Regions from separate parts of the Thermopolyspora flexuosa genome, predicted to be linked through region 1. Evidence: riboswitches for the same ligand, from Rfam matches in the RefSeq annotation. Region 1 holds a riboswitch; the other holds the start of a gene.
What was found. Region 1 has a riboswitch for S-adenosylmethionine ahead of FHX40_RS04030 (aminotransferase class V-fold PLP-dependent enzyme). Riboswitches for the same ligand answer to the same signal wherever they lie in the genome.
Positions count from the first base shown of each region.

Region 1 (7,449 bases):
CCGCTGGTCCACTCGGCCTGGCTCACCGCGATCGGGTTCACCGTGGCGAACGCCGTACTGCTGTGGGTGCGGATCCGTGTCGAGGACCGGGCGCTCGGCCGCCGGCCCGCCGCGCCGTGACGCCGCCGCGCCGCGCGGCGGGCCGGAGAGCCGTCGCGCGCCCCGGCGGCCGCCGGCCCCCGCATGCGGCGGCCCGGGCGCCGGGCCTCAGGTGTCGATCGGCGACATGTCGCCGTACCGGTCGCCCACCACCGCGCCGCGCGGCACGGCCTGCTCCAGCGCGGCGAGGTCCTCCTCGGTGAGCGTGATGCTCGCGGCGGCGACGTTCTCCTCCAGGTACGTCACCCGCTTGGTGCCGGGGATCGGCACGATGTCGTCCCCCTGGGCGAGCACCCAGGCGAGCGCGAGCTGCCCGGGCGTGACCCCCTTCGCCTCGGCCAGCTCGCGCACCTTGGCGACGAGCGCGAGGTTGGCGTCGAGCGCCTCGCCCTGGAAGCGGGGGAAGAAGGAGGTGCGGCGCACGTCGTCCGGCGGGAGCCTGTCCACCTCGAGCCGCCCGGTGAGCAGGCCGCGGCCGAGCGGCGAGTACGGGACCAGGCCGATGCCGAGTTCCCGGAGCGTCGGCAGGATCTCGTCCTCCAGGTCCCGGGTGAACAGCGAGTACTCGGTCTGCAGCGCGGTGATCGGGTGTACCGCGTGGGCGCGGCGGATGGTCGCCGCCGACGCCTCGGACAGCCCGATGTGCCGCACCTTGCCCGCCTGGACGAGCTCGGCCATCGCGCCCACGGTCTCCTCGATCGGGACCGTCTTGTCCACCCGGTGCTGGTAGTAGAGGTCGATGTGGTCCACCCCGAGCCGCTGCAGCGAGGCGTCGCAGGCGGCGCGCACGTACTCGGGGTGGCCGTCGATGACCACGCTGCCGTCGGGCCGCTGCACCCGGCCGAACTTGGTGGCGAGCACCACCTCGTCCCGCCGCCCGGCGATCGCCTTGCCGACCAGCCGCTCGTTGGTGAACGGGCCGTAGCTGTCGGCCGTGTCGAGGAACGTGACCCCGAGATCGAGCGCCCGGTGGATCACGGCGATCGCCGTGTCCTCGTCGGCGGCCCCGTAGAACGCGGACATCCCCATGCAGCCGAGCCCGAGCGTGGACACGGTCAGCGGGGACGCCTTCCCCAAGGTTCTGGTGCCGATGTTCAGGTCCGTCATGCCCCCGGATTGAAGCCGTTAGAGCGCGCTCGAAGTCAAGCGGCCGAGGGGGCGGCAGCACTCCTCGTAGAACTCGATCTTGTAGTCGATCGCCTTGAGGTGCTCCTCGATCACGGTGAGCCGCTCGATCACCCGCCGCCGGTGGGCGCGCAGCAGCTCCAGCCGCTCCCGCCGGGTGGCGTCACCGGCCCGGGCCAGCTCGGCGTACCGCCGTACCTCCCGGATCGGCATGCCGGTGGCGCGCAGGCGGGTGATGAGCCGGATCCAGGTGATGTCGTCCTCGTGGTAGAGCCGGCGCCCCGTGGACGACCGGTCCACCTCGCGCAGCAGCAGTCCCTCGCGCTCGTAGTACCGCAGGGTGTGCGGGGTGAGTCCGGTGCGCTTCGCCACCTCCGCGATCGTCATGCACGTGCTCATGCGCGCAGTCTCACACCCGCGGCGTACGGGCCGTCAATCCCGGGCCGTCAACGCGGGGTTTCCGGTACGGCGGGCCACGCCGCAGGCCGGGCCGTACCGGCGGCGTGACCCTGCGGCGGGTCAGCCCTCGCGGGGCAGCCCGGGCGGGTTGACCAGGGACTCGGGCACCGCCTCCTTCTCCAGGCCCCAGCGGGCGAGCACCTGCCGATATTTGCCGTTTTTGATCACGACGTTGATCGCGTCCCGGACCGGCTCGGCGAGCCCGTTGCCCTTCCTCGTCATCGCCGCGATGAGGCCCTGCCGACTGGCGCCGCCGCCCGAGTAGGTGCCGACGATCTTGGTGTCGCCGCTCACCGCGGAGTGGTACGCGGCGGTCGGGTACGGCCCGAAGTACGCCTGGATGCGGCCGGACTTCAGCGCCAGGTAGGTGTCGGCGGCCTGCTGGTAGTACTGCACCTCGACCGGCTTGAGCCCGGCCTCCCGGTTCTGCCGGTCCCAGTCGAGCAGGATCTTCTCCTGGTTCGTGCCCGACCCCAGCGGTACGGCGGTGGGCGGGCGGTACGGCGAAGCGGCCGGGGCGGGGCGGCCGCCGCGGCGCGGTGGGATCGGCACCGGTCGGTGCGGTGCGATCGGTGAGGACGGCGCCGTGAAGTCGGCACCGTGAGGTCGGGGCCGCGGGATCAGCGGGTCAGCCGAGACACAGGGACGACCCGATGCGGCAGAGGTCGATGTGCCCCCGCCGGGTCAGCAGGGCCTGCGTGCGCATGTTCTCACTCCAGCACGAGGGGATTTTCCCGTCAAGTCCTACTTGTTTAGAGGGTTATTCGTGGATACCTGTTGCGCGAGTCGGGATTGATCGGGTTATAGTTCCGAACGAGGTCACGAGAGCCAGCGCTAAGCCCCGGCTTGCTGGCCGGCAACCCTCCGTCCTGCGGCGGGGTGCCCCGGGTGAAGACCTGGCCCGGCGCGAGGTGCGTCGGGCAAGCGCGGGCCCCCCGAACGACGGGGGCCGATGGCCCCTGGGGGTGTGACGTGTCCATTCTGACCATTCTCGACGCTGCCAACACCGCTGCCACCGTCGACGCCGCCACCGATGCGGTCGCCGCGGCTGCGCCGGCCGCTACGCCGGCCGGCGTTCCGGCCGACGCCTCGACCGGCGCCGCCGAGTGTCCGCTGCCCGCCGTGGTCGGATCCGACCTGCTCGTCCCGCTCGCCGACGGGCGGCAGGTGCCGTACGCGAACCTCGACTACGCCGCGAGCGCGCCGTGTCTGGAGCCGGTGCGCGCGGCCGTCGCCGAGGCGCTGCCGGCCTACTCCAGCGTGCACCGCGGCGCCGGGTACGCCTCCCGGCTCACCACCGCCCGCTACGAGCGGGCCCGGCACACGGTACGGGCGTTCGCGGGCGCGCGGCCCGGCGACGCCGTGGTGTTCACCCGCAACACCACCGACGCGATGAACCTGCTCGCCCGGTGCCTGCCCGAGGGCACCACGGTGGTGGTGTTCGACAGCGAGCACCACGCCTCGCTGCTGCCGTGGCCGCGCGCGGTGCGCCTCGCGCCGCCCGCCTCCCCGGGCGAGGCGGTGCGCGCCGCCGACGAGGCCCTGGCCGCGATCGACGGCCCCAAGCTGCTCGTGGTCACCGCCGCCTCGAACGTCACCGGCGAGCTGTGGCCGATCGCCGCGCTCGCGCACGTCGCGCACGAGCGCGGCGCCCGGATCGCGGTGGACGCCGCGCAGTACGCCCCGCACCGGCGGCTCGCGGTGGCCGCGCTCGACCTGGACTACGTGGCGTTCTCCGGCCACAAGCTGTACGCGCCGTTCGGCGCGGGCGCGCTGGTCGGGCGGCCGGACTGGCTCGCGCAGGCCGAGCCGTACCTGCGCGGCGGCGGGGCCACCCGGAACGTCGCCGACGAGGTGGAGTGGAGCACCGACCCCGAGCAGCGGCACGAGGCGGGCACGCCGAACGTGCTCGGCGCGATCGCGCTCGCCGCCGCGTGCGAGGCGCTGACCGCCACCGGCTGGACCCCGATCGTGCGGCACGAGGAGCGGCTCACCGCCCGGCTGCGCGCCGGCCTGCCCGAGGGGGTGCGGGAGCTGGCGCTGTGGGGGCCGGACCACCCCCGCATCGGCGTGGTGTCGTTCACCGTGGCCGGGCACCCCGCCCGCGAGGTGGCCGAGATCCTCAGCACCGAGTACGGCATCGGCGTGCGCGACGGCCGGTTCTGCGCCCACCCGTTCGTGCGCGCGCTGCTCGGCGAGGAGGGCGACTGCGCGGACGGGACCGGCGCCGCGGTCCGCGCCTCGATCGGCATCGGCACCACCGAGGAGCACATCGACCGGCTCGTCGCGGCGCTCCACGACATCGTGCGCCGCTGACGCCGCCCCGGCCCGGCCGCGCTCCGGTACGGCGGGCGCGGCCGGAAATGCCATCGAGGAATTGGACAAAAGATAATGAAGGGGCGAGCAGGGCGAATTCGGCGAGCGGTGTGACGAGGATCGCCTTGACCGAATTCCGTCAGGCGTTGACAAGAATCCAGGTATTTCCTACTGTTTAAATGGGTTAGCTTGTCAGGCGCTCGCACGCCACACGGAAGGCGAGGTGGTCATGATCCTCCCCACCACCGGGCGTAGGGGCGCACCCGTCTCCCCGTTCCTCGTCGCCCGGCTGCACATCGACCTGTGTCGCGTGCTCAGCGCACGGTGTCCCCGCTCCCTCGCTCGCTGACCCTGCCGGAATTTCCGCATTTCACCGAGGGAGCACCATGCCCGAAATCACCATCGACATCGCGCCCGACACGAGATCCGACACCGCTTTCCCGTCGCCGTCACTCCCGGAACCGCCGCACTCCGGCGGCGCCGCCCTCACCGACCTGCCCGACCCGTACCCGCCGGTGGACGGCCCGGAGGCGCACCGGGTCGCGGTGATCCGGGCGCTCGCCCTGCACGGCGGCGTGCCGGTCTCCCGGCTGTTCCCGGCCCGGCTGCACCGGGAGATCGCCGAGCTCGACGCCGTGATCGACGAGTACGTCGCCGGCACCATCCGCCGGGTCGCCGCGGCGGCCACGCAGGAGGAGTACACCGCCGAGCGGCGGCGGCTCACCGCCGTGTTCCACGAGTTCGACGGGCGGCTCGCCCGCACCCGGTTCCTGCTCGGCCCGCGGATCACCGAGCCGGACATCCGGCTGTGGACGCTGCTGGTGCGTTACGACCGCGGCTACAACCCGTTCGCCCGGATCAGCAAGCTGCGGCTCGTCGACTTCCCCCGGCTGTGGGCGTACGCCCGGGACCTCTACCAGCACCGGCCGTTCCGGGACACCACGGACTTCCCGGCGATCGCCCGGCTGCCCGAGGCGCCGCCCCCGCCCTACTTCCACGACGCGCCCTGGCGCATCCTCGTCGAGCCGTACGTCGCCGACTGGGAGTCGCCGCACGGGCGAGAGCGCCCGTGATGGAGCCCGCCGGATTCGCGTACGAGCACGGCCTGGTCTACCTGTCGGCCGGGCACGTCGACGGGCTCGTGCTCGACCGGGTGCCCGCGGGCGAGCCGGTGATCGTGCGCGGGGCCGGGCCCGCGTTCCTGGACCTGCTGGAGCCGCTCACCGTGGGGCGCGGGGGCGGCTTCCGGCCGGGCGTCGACGGGCAGCCGGTGTACGCGGCGAGCGGCGACGAGCCGCTGCTGTTCGTCGGCTCCCGGCGCGGCGTGCCGTACCGCACCCGGATCGGCTACCCGCTCGAGGAGCCGCCGCCGTACGGCGGATTCCTGGGCGACCTGCCGGACGGGCCGCTCGACTACCGGCGGGACGTGTGGCCGCACATCGCCAAGGAGCTCGCCTACGCGTACTACCACGAGCTGTTCCGGCGGCACCCGGAGCGGGTGCGCATGCGGTGGGACGAGTTCGCCGCGGCGTACGCGGCCGAGCCGTGGGACGGCAAGGCGATGCGGGCGCTCATCCGCCGGGCCGTACCCGGGCACGCCGACCGGCTCAACCTCGACCGGCTCGACCGGCCGCTGCACGGGATCCGGTTCGGCGACTCCGACGGCCTGCAGCGCTGGATGCGCGGCTACCTCGTCGCGGACATCGACCGGCGGACGAACCCGGCGTACAGCGCGGACCTCGCGCTCGTGCACGCGATGCGCCGGGTGCTCGACGCGCTCGCCGGCACGGCCGGCGGGATCGACCCCGCCTACCTCGACCTGTACGGCTTCGTCACCGGCGGGCCGTCCCCGGACCGGCAGCGCGAGCTGCTCGCGCTCGCCCGGGCGGGGATCGTCACGTTCCTCGGCGCCGACGCCTGGGTCACCGCGGACCGCGTGGCCGGGATGTGGCGGGCGGGCAGCCCGGGTGTACCGGGGCAGGTACGGGCGAAGACCCTCATCGACGCCCCGTCGCCGGTCGCGCTTCCGGAGACTAGTCCGATATATCAGGTAGGAATAGTATAGAAACCGCCTTCCCGCGAAGGAGCAGACATGGCACCGCGCGCCACCGGCACTCCGTCCCCCGCAGGGACGGCCGACCTTGAGGCGTTCGTCCGCGACTGGGAGGAGTGGCACCGGCGGCACGAGGCCGCCCGGGCCGACCGGCACGGCTTCCTCGCCATCACCGGGCTGCACTGGCTCACCGAGGAGCCGCAGCGGCTGCCCGACGCGCCGGGGGAGTGGTCGACCGGCCCGGACGGCGTGGTCGTCACCCTCGCCCCCGGCGAGGAGCTCGTCGTCGACGGCGAGACGGTGGGCGGGCGGTACGTGTTCGGGGTGATCCCCGAGCGCGGCGAGATCAAGGCGCGGTGGGGCGACGCGGTGATCGAGGTCGCCCGGCGCGGCGGGAACGACATCGTGCGGCCCCGCCACCCGGACAACCCGGTGCGCACCGGCTACACCGGCACGCCGGCCTTCCCGCCGGACCCGCGCTGGGTGGTCACCGGCCGCTACGTGCCGTTCGACGCGCCCCGGCCGACCACCGTCGGCGCGGTGGTGGAGGGGCTGCAGCACGTGTACGACGCGCCCGCGCGGGTGGAGTTCGAGCTCGACGGCCAGGCGCTGAGCCTCACCGTGTTCAACGGCCGCACGCCGGGCGCCCTGCTGGCGCTGTTCACCGACGCGACCTCGGGCGTCACCACGTACCCGGCGAACCGCTCGCTCGCCATCGACCCGCCCGCCGCCGACGGCACCGTCGTCCTCGACTTCAACCGGGCGGTGAACCTGCCCTGCGCGTACACGAAGTTCGCCACCTGCCCGCTGCCGCCGCCCGAGAACAGGCTCCCGGTCGCGATCGAGGCGGGGGAGAAGGATCCCCGCAGGCACGGCTGACCACGCGGACCGCCTCACGCGACCGGGACCGCCGCCCGCCCGATCGGCCACCTCCCGGGCGGGCGACGGTGCCCTGCCCGCGGGCCTGCGCGTCTCTCCGCAGGCCCGCGGGCGCTCCGCCCGCCGCGAGCGGGCGTGGCGCGCCCGATGCGCCGGAAGCCCGGGCCTCGCCGGTGGCGAGGTGCGACAGTGGACGGGTTGTGCCCGGCGACCGCAAGACCGGAAGGGTGAGCGATGACCGAAAGGACAGAGGTGAACAGATCGGCCGGGAACGGGCGGGCGGCCGGGCGGCACGTGCTCGACCACGCCGCATGGGCGTCGCTCACCGGCCCGCACGCGCACTTCGCCGAGCGGCGCGGCGACGTGGTGCGCTACCCGGAGGACGTCTCGCCGTTCCTCGCCCTGCCGCCGGACCCGCGCCCGTCCGACTGGGCCGACCTCGCCGCGCTCGCCGGTCCGGGCGCGGTGGTGACGGTGGCCGGGCTCACCGACCCGCCGCCCGGCTGGGAGGTGGTGGC
Region 1 covers NZ_VFPQ01000001.1:908,965-916,413, forward strand. Annotated here, with positions in the region: gene FHX40_RS04010 (isoprenylcysteine carboxyl methyltransferase family protein) at 1-120, shown strand, start outside; gene FHX40_RS04015 (aldo/keto reductase) at 208-1,206, opposite strand; gene FHX40_RS04020 (MerR family transcriptional regulator) at 1,225-1,623, opposite strand; gene FHX40_RS04025 (type 2 periplasmic-binding domain-containing protein) at 1,744-2,235, opposite strand; SAM riboswitch class IV at 2,501-2,616, shown strand; gene FHX40_RS04030 (aminotransferase class V-fold PLP-dependent enzyme) at 2,797-3,999, shown strand; gene FHX40_RS04035 (glutathione S-transferase C-terminal domain-containing protein) at 4,386-5,072, shown strand; gene FHX40_RS04040 (hypothetical protein) at 5,072-6,064, shown strand; gene FHX40_RS04045 (DUF1684 domain-containing protein) at 6,092-6,931, shown strand; gene FHX40_RS04050 (GNAT family N-acetyltransferase) at 7,166-7,449, shown strand, end outside.

Region 2 (7,449 bases), on a different contig from region 1:
GAAACCTCCCGAACGCGTCGATCGCATTCGACGATACCTGTGGCATGCCGTGGGGCAACAGAGTCAACCGCAAAACTCACGCTTGGCGTTCCCGCCCGGCGTACCGATTTGCACCCGGCACACCGGAAACTCTCCGCGAATTCGTATTTTGTATCCCGTTTCGCAAACTTCGGCGGCGATAGCGAGCGTACGCCGTGGGCGAACAAAAGCCGAGACGCCCGCGTTGCGGCGTCCGCACGCGGGCGTCATCCCTCACCGGCCCGGTCCGGCGTCGGTGCGGTTTCGCACGCGCCGGTATCGCCGGCGACACCGAGGTATCGCCACGACGCGTGCCGTACCGACGCCGTCGCCGGGCGTCAGCCGCCGGCCACGGCCGGGATAATCGAGATCAACGATCCGTCGGGCGTCGCGGTGTCGAGGCCGTCGGCGAAACGCACGTCCTCCTCGCCCACATAGACGTTGACAAAACGGCGAATCCTGCCCTGGTCATCCAGAATTCGGGCGCCGATCCCCGGGTAGTCCGCGTCGAGCTTCTGCAGCACCTCGCGAAGCGTGGCGCCCTCGCCCGTGACCTCGGCGGCACCCTGCGTGTAGGTACGGAGAATCGTCGGAATCCGCACTGAGACAGCCATAATTGCAAACCTTTCAGGAATTGTCCGGGAAGGCGGCGCGGTACGCGTCGAGCGACGGGCGGATCGTGGCGGTGGGCCGGGCGCCGGCCGACACCGCGTCGAGCGTCTTGAGGCCGTCCCCGGTGTTGAGCACCACCGTCTCCGCGTCGGGATCGATCCGGCCGTCCGCGACGAGCTTGCGCAGCACGCCCACGGTGACCCCGCCCGCGGTCTCGGCGAAGATGCCCTCGGTGCGGGCGAGCAGGTGCACGGCGTCGACGATCTCCTCGTCGGTCACGTCCTCGACCGCGCCCCCGGTACGGCGGGCGATGTCGAGCACGTACGGCCCGTCGGCCGGGTTGCCGATCGCCAGCGACTTGGCGATCGTGTCCGGCCGCACCGGCCGGACCACGTCGTGGCCGGCCTTGAACGCGGCCGAGACCGGGGCGCAGCCCGCGGCCTGGGCGCCGAAGATCCTGTAGGGCTTCTCCTCGACGAGCCCCAGCTTGATCAGCTCCTGGAAGCCCTTGTCGATCTTGGTGAGCTGGGAGCCGGAGGCCACCGGGATCACCACGTTGTCCGGCAGCCGCCAGCCGAGCTGCTCGGCGATCTCGTAGGCGAGCGTCTTGGAGCCCTCGGCGTAGTAGGGGCGCAGGTTGACGTTGACGAACCCCCACTTCTCGCCGATCGGGTCGCCGATCAGCTCCGAGCAGAACCGGTTGACGTCGTCGTAGGTGCCCTCGATCGCCACCAGCCGCTTGCCGTACACGGAGGCCATCACGATCTTGGCCTCCTCCAGGCCCGCCGGGATGAACACGCAGGCGTCGAGCCCGGCGCGCGCGGCGGCCGCGGTGACGGCGCCGGCGAGGTTGCCGGTCGAGGAGCACGACAGGGTGTGGAACCCGAAGGTGCGGGCCGCCTCGAGCGCGATCGCCACGACCCGGTCCTTGAAGGAGTGCGTCGGGTTGCCCGAGTCGTCCTTCACGTGCAGGCTGCGCAGCCCGAGTTCCTTGGCGAGGTTGTCGGCCTTCACCAGCTTCGTCCAGCCCGGCGCGAGGTTGGGCTTGGTCGCCACGTCGGCCGGCACCGGCAGCAGCGGGGCGTACCGCCAGATGCTGCCCGGCCCGCTCTCGATCCTCGCCCGCAGCGCCTCCCCGACCTGGTCGGCGGCGAGCTCGCGGCCGGTGCTCCAGGGGTAGGCCACCTCGAGTGGCCCGAAACACTCGATACACGCGAAATTGGGCCCCAGATCGTACAGGGCTCCGCATTCGCGACAGGAGAGGCCGACGGCCGGGCCGAAGTCGTAGGACGTGGACGTGGACGTGCTGACGGATTCCGTGCTTGCAAGCGCCATGAAAGCGAGGCCTTTCTCCTCATCTTCACCCACGACCACCTTGGCCGTGGGCCGGAATTGGCACCTGTCCCGGGCGGCCTCGCGATTCGCGAGAAGTGCACCGGGAGGGTTGCCGGGGCTTCATCGGGCCGGTCCCTCCACCCCTCTGGATGAGCGTCTTCAGTTGTACCCGCGGAGACCTCCGCGGAGCGAATCGATCAGGGCGGTCACCCTCGGTGATCGGCGTCACCTGCCGCCCACGATCGGGGGAAACCAGCAATCAACCGGACAACACCACACTGTGCGGCCCAGACCACACCGGTCTCGATAAAGACTGTACAACGGGGTCTCGCCGCGCCGATGGGGTGTCTCACGTGTCGAGATGCGCCGCCGTGCGCCCGCCGGGGTCGATTACACAGTGTGACCGGCCGCGGGCGTGCCCGGCCGCGGCGCGGCCCGGCGCGCGGGCGGCTCAGCCGTACGCCTCGCCGAGCATGGACTGCACGTACTTGCGGGCCTGGTGGATGCGGGACTTGGCGGTGCCGAGCGGGATGCCGAGCTGGTCGGCGACCTCGGCGTAGTCGAGCTGGCAGATGTCCCGTAACACCAGCGCCTGGGCGAGTTCGGGCTTGTCGGCCTCGAGCGCCTCCATCGCGTCGAGCAGGTCGAGCCGGGAGCCCGCGATCACGCTCACCCGGTGCGGGTCCGGCCGCTGCTCGGGCAGCTCCCCGGCCTGCTCGGAGGCCCGGCGCTTGAGGCTGCGGTAGGTGGTGCGGGCGCAGTTCGCGGTCACGATGTGCAGCCAGGTGCTGAACTTCGCCCGGCCCTCGAAGCGCCCGATGTTGCGGGCCACCGCGAGCAGCGCGTCCTGGCTCGCCTCCTCCGCGTCCTGCGGGTACGGCAGCAGCCGCTGACAGTGCCGGAGCACGTCCGGCTCGATGCGGGCGAGCAGTTCGCCGAGCGAACGCTGATCCCCTCGCGCGGCCGCCCGGGCAAGGTGTTCGGTCGTCTCGTCCAGCGCCATCTCGCAGACTCCCATCGGCGTGTGATCGCGCGCCTCGTCGCGCCGTCATCCTATTGGCGCGGGTCGTCTTTGGTTAGCCTGCTTGCTTGGGGAGCCGCCGGCGAGGGGCACGAGCGAGTGGAGCGGACGATGCACAGGACGATGCACACGGTCCTGGTCGCCTCCAACCGGGGGCCGGTTTCGTTCACCCCGTCCGCGGACGGCGGGCTCACCATGCGGCGCGGCGGCGGCGGCCTGGTCTCCGGGCTCTCCCAGCTCGGGGACGACGACCCGCCGCTGTGGATCTGCGCCGCGCTCACCGACGGGGACCGCGGCGCGGCGCGGGCGGCCCCGGGCGGGCGGCTCGACCTCGCCGGGCATCCGACCGGGCCGCTGCGCATGCTCGACATCCCCCCGGCCACGTTCCACCGCGCCTACAACGACGTGGCGAACTCCACGCTGTGGTTCGTCCACCACCTGCTCTACGACACCCCGAACACCCCGTCGTTCGGGGCGCGGTTCCGCCGCGAGTGGGAGTCGTACCAGGACTACAACGCGATGTTCGCCGCGGCGCTCGCCGAGGAGGCCGCGCACGGCGCGCGCGTGCTGGTGCAGGACTACCACCTCACGCTCACCCCGGCGATGCTCCGCGCCCTGCGGCCCGACCTGCGGGTGGCGCACTTCTCCCACACCCCGTGGGCGCCGCCTGAATATTTCACCCTGCTCCCCGACGACGTGGCGTGCGAGGTGCTCGCCGGCATCCTCGGCGCGGACCACGCGGGCTTCCTCACCGCGCGCTGGGCGAACGCGTTCATGGACTGCTGCGAGGCGGTGCTCGGCGCGGACGTGGACCGGGTGGCGCGCACGGTCCGCCACGAGGGCCGCACCACGCGCATCGGCGTGCACCCGCTCGGGGTGGACGGCGGCGCGCTGCTCGCCCGGGCGGGCGAGCCGGACGTCGAGGCGCGGCTGCACGCGATCCGGGAGGCGGTCGGGGACCGGCGGCTGATCGTGCGCGTCGACCGGACCGAGCCGTCGAAGAACATCGTGCGCGGCCTGCTCGCCTACCGGGAGTTCCTGCACGACCACCCGGAGTGGCACGGCCGGGTGGTGCACCTGGCGTTCGCCTACCCCTCGCGGCACGACCTGCCCGAGTACCGCGAGTACACCGCGGCGGTGATGCGCTGCGCCAAGCAGATCGAGGACGAGTACGCCACCGAGGACTGGGAGCCGATCATCCTCGACGTGCACGACGACTATCCGCGGTCGCTCGCCGCGTACCGGCTCGCCGACGTGCTGCTCGTCAACCCGATCCGGGACGGCATGAACCTGGTGGCCAAGGAGGGGCCGATCCTGTCGCCGCGGTGCGTGCTCGTGCTCTCCCGCGAGGCGGGCGCCGCCGCCGAGCTCGGCCCGGACGCGATCATGGTCAACCCGTACGACGTGTCCGGCACGGCCGCGGCGCTGCACGAGGCGCTCGCCATGCCCGAGGACGAGCGGCTCAAGCGCGGCCGCCGGCTCGCCGCGGCCGCCACCGCGCTGCCGCCCCGGCAGTGGCTCGCCGAGCAGCTCGCCGCGCTCGCCTGACGGAGGGCCGTGCCGTACGGCGGCGCGTCAGCGGGCGGCCAGGGCGGCGGCGAGGGCGCGCAGCAGGCCGACGACCCCGGCCGGGCCGTCGACCACGATGTCGGCCTTGTCGCGCAGCGCGGTCACCTCGGCCGAGCCGCTGCACACCGCCACGCCCGGGACCGGGCCGCGGTGCACCGCGTCGAACGCGGCGAGGTCGCCGAGGTCGTCACCGGCGAACAGCACCGAGCGGGCGCCGCGCTCGGCGAGGAACGCCGACAGCGCCACGCCCTTGTCCATGCCCGGCGGGCGCAGCTCGAGCACCATGCGGCCGGGCTCCACGTGCAGGCCGGTCTCCGCGGCGAGCTTCGCCACCGGGTCGGCGAGCGCCTGCAGCGCCCCCTGCGGGTCGGCGCAGCCGCGGGTGTGCAGGGCGAGCGCCCGGCCCTTGTCCTCGATGCGCGCGCCCGGGAAGCCCGCGGCGAGCCCGGGCAGCGCGGCCCGCACCCGGTCGAGGCCGGGCGGCGGGGGCGGCGCGGTGACCTGGCCGTCCTCCCAGCGCTCCACGCCGTACTGGCCGAGCACCACGAGCCCCGGCACGTCGGCGAGCCCCACCTCGCCACCCGGCGGGCGGCCCAGCTCGATCGCCTGCGCGGCGGGACGGCCGGTGACGATCACCACGCCCGCGACCGTGCGGGCGAGCCCGGCGAGCACCGCCGGGGCGTCGGGGTGGATGTACGCCGCGGCCGGGTCGGCCACGATCGGCGAGAGCGTGCCGTCGAAGTCCGAGGCGATCACCGCGCCCGCGGGGTCGGCGAGCAGCGCCTCGAGCGCCGCCCTGCCGGTCGCGGTGCGCACGCCGAACCGTTCCATGTCCGCGCCCATCTCCCTCACCCCCGGATCCCGGGTCGCTGCGGCCGATCCCCTGTCTAACCGGTTTCCCGGATCATTTCCAGGTGCGGTCGCCGTCGGGGGCGGCGCCGAGGCGGCGGGCGGCGCGCTCCCGCTGCCGGGCGGCGCGCAGCCGGCGCAGGCGTTTGACCAGCATGGGGTCGTAGGCCATCGCCTCGGGCCGGTCGATCAGCTCGGCGAGGATCTGGTAGTAGCGGGTGGCGGAGATGTCGAACGTTTCCTTGATCGCCCGTTCCTTCGCGCCCGCGTAGCGGAACCACTGGCGTTCGAAGGTGAGGATGCGCCGCTCGCGGTCGGAGAGCTCGCGCCCGGCGGGCGTGGGCGGCGTCCGCGGGCCCGGGTCGGCGGCGGCCCTGTCACCGCCGGCCGGTGCGGTGTCCATGCTCTCCTCCTCGGGGTGAGGCGCACGATGGTCACGCCACGGTGGTGATCACACCGTGTGCGGGCGGCCCCAGGCAATGGTAATGGGATCCACGTCCCGGACCCGCCGGCCGACAAACGGTGGCAAAACACCTGACGCGTTCAGCATAGGCGGCGACACGGACGTTTCCGGATTCCGTCGCAGATCGGAAAGCGTGTGCCGGAGGGCGGCCGCCGCCCGGGCGACCGGCCGCCGACAAGCCGCGGACAAAAGCTGTTCACCGCGTGGATCACGCCGTAGTGTCGCGAGCTGTGACCTCTGTTATCACGATGCTCACTGACTACGGGCTGGAAGACGGTTTCGTGGCGGCGTGCCACGGGGTGATCATCAAGATCGCGCCGGAGAGCCGCATCATCGACGTCTGCCACATGATCCCGGCCGGGGACGTCCGGCGCGGCGCGGCGGTGCTCGCCCAGACCGTGCCGTACCTCCCCGAAGGCATCCACGTCGCGGTCGTCGACCCCGCCGTCGGTACGGCACGGCGCGCGGTGGCGGTGCGCGCGGGCGGGCGCGTGTTCGTCGGGCCGGACAACGGGCTGCTGTCGTGGGCCGTGCACGCGGTGGGCGGCGCGGATGCGGCGTACGAGCTCACCAACGAGGAGCTGTTCCTCACCCCGGTCTCCCGGACCTTCCACGGCCGGGACATCTTCGCCCCGGTCGCCGCGCACCTGGCCCGGGGGCGCCCGCTGACCGACGTCGGCCCCGAGCTGCCGGTGGACCGGCTCGTCGTGCTGCCCGAGCCGACCTCGCGGGTGCGGGACGGCGCGGTCGAGGGCGAGGTGCTCTCCGTCGACCACTACGGGAACGTGCAGCTGTCGATCAAGGCCGACGACCTGGCCGCGCTCGGCGTGCGCAACGGCGACACGCTCGCGGTGCAGCTCGGCCGCCGCCAGCTGTCCGTGCCGTACCGGGAGACGTTCGCCGCGGTGCCGCCCGGCGACGTGGTCGCGTTCGCCGACTCGGCCGGGCTGGTCGCGCTCGCGGTGAACTCCGGGGACGCGGCCGAGCGGCTCGGCCTGCCGCCCGGCGCCCACGTACGGCTCTCGCCCGCGGTCCACGCCGGCTAGGCCGCCCCGCCCGCGTGCCGCGCGGGCCGGCCGGAGGCGCGGCCGGCCCGCCGGCCGGGCCGGACCCGCGCCGTCAGGCGGGCTCCACCGACAGCCAGTCGACGTGGTTGCGCAGGTTGATCTGCACGTTCTTCACCCGGTGGGAGTAGGCCGCGTTGAGCCGGTAGAAGTACACCGGGATGTACGGCATGTCCTGGATGAGAATGTCGTCGGCCATCTGGTAGTACTTCAGGCCCTCCTCGGGGGTGCGCGCCGCGTCCCCCTTCTTGATCAGCTCGTCGAACCGCTTGTTCGAGTAGCCGCCGAAGTTCTGGCCGTGGGCGATCGCGGCGGTGGAGAACACCGGGGTGAGGTAGTTCTCCGCCGACGGGTAGTCGATCACCCAGCCCATGCGGAACAGCCCGCCGTACTTGTTCGCGTCGAGCTGGTCGAGGATCGTGCCGAACTTGGGGAAGGCCCTGACCGTGACCTCGACCGAGAGGTTGCGCCGCAGGTCCTCGCCGACCGCCTCCACCCACTCGCGGTGGCCGCCGTCG
Region 2 covers NZ_VFPQ01000003.1:17,357-24,805, reverse strand. Annotated here, with positions in the region: gene FHX40_RS24775 (MoaD/ThiS family protein) at 357-632, opposite strand; gene thrC (threonine synthase) at 646-1,965, opposite strand; SAM riboswitch class I at 1,982-2,121, opposite strand; gene FHX40_RS24765 (RNA polymerase sigma factor) at 2,417-2,968, opposite strand; gene FHX40_RS24760 (alpha,alpha-trehalose-phosphate synthase (UDP-forming)) at 3,110-4,534, shown strand; gene otsB (trehalose-phosphatase) at 4,562-5,398, opposite strand; gene FHX40_RS24750 (DUF3263 domain-containing protein) at 5,460-5,807, opposite strand; gene FHX40_RS24745 (SAM hydrolase/SAM-dependent halogenase family protein) at 6,116-6,913, shown strand; gene FHX40_RS24740 (peptide ABC transporter substrate-binding protein) at 6,987-7,449, opposite strand, start outside.
Region 2: another riboswitch for S-adenosylmethionine. It lies ahead of thrC (threonine synthase); the one in region 1 lies ahead of FHX40_RS04030 (aminotransferase class V-fold PLP-dependent enzyme).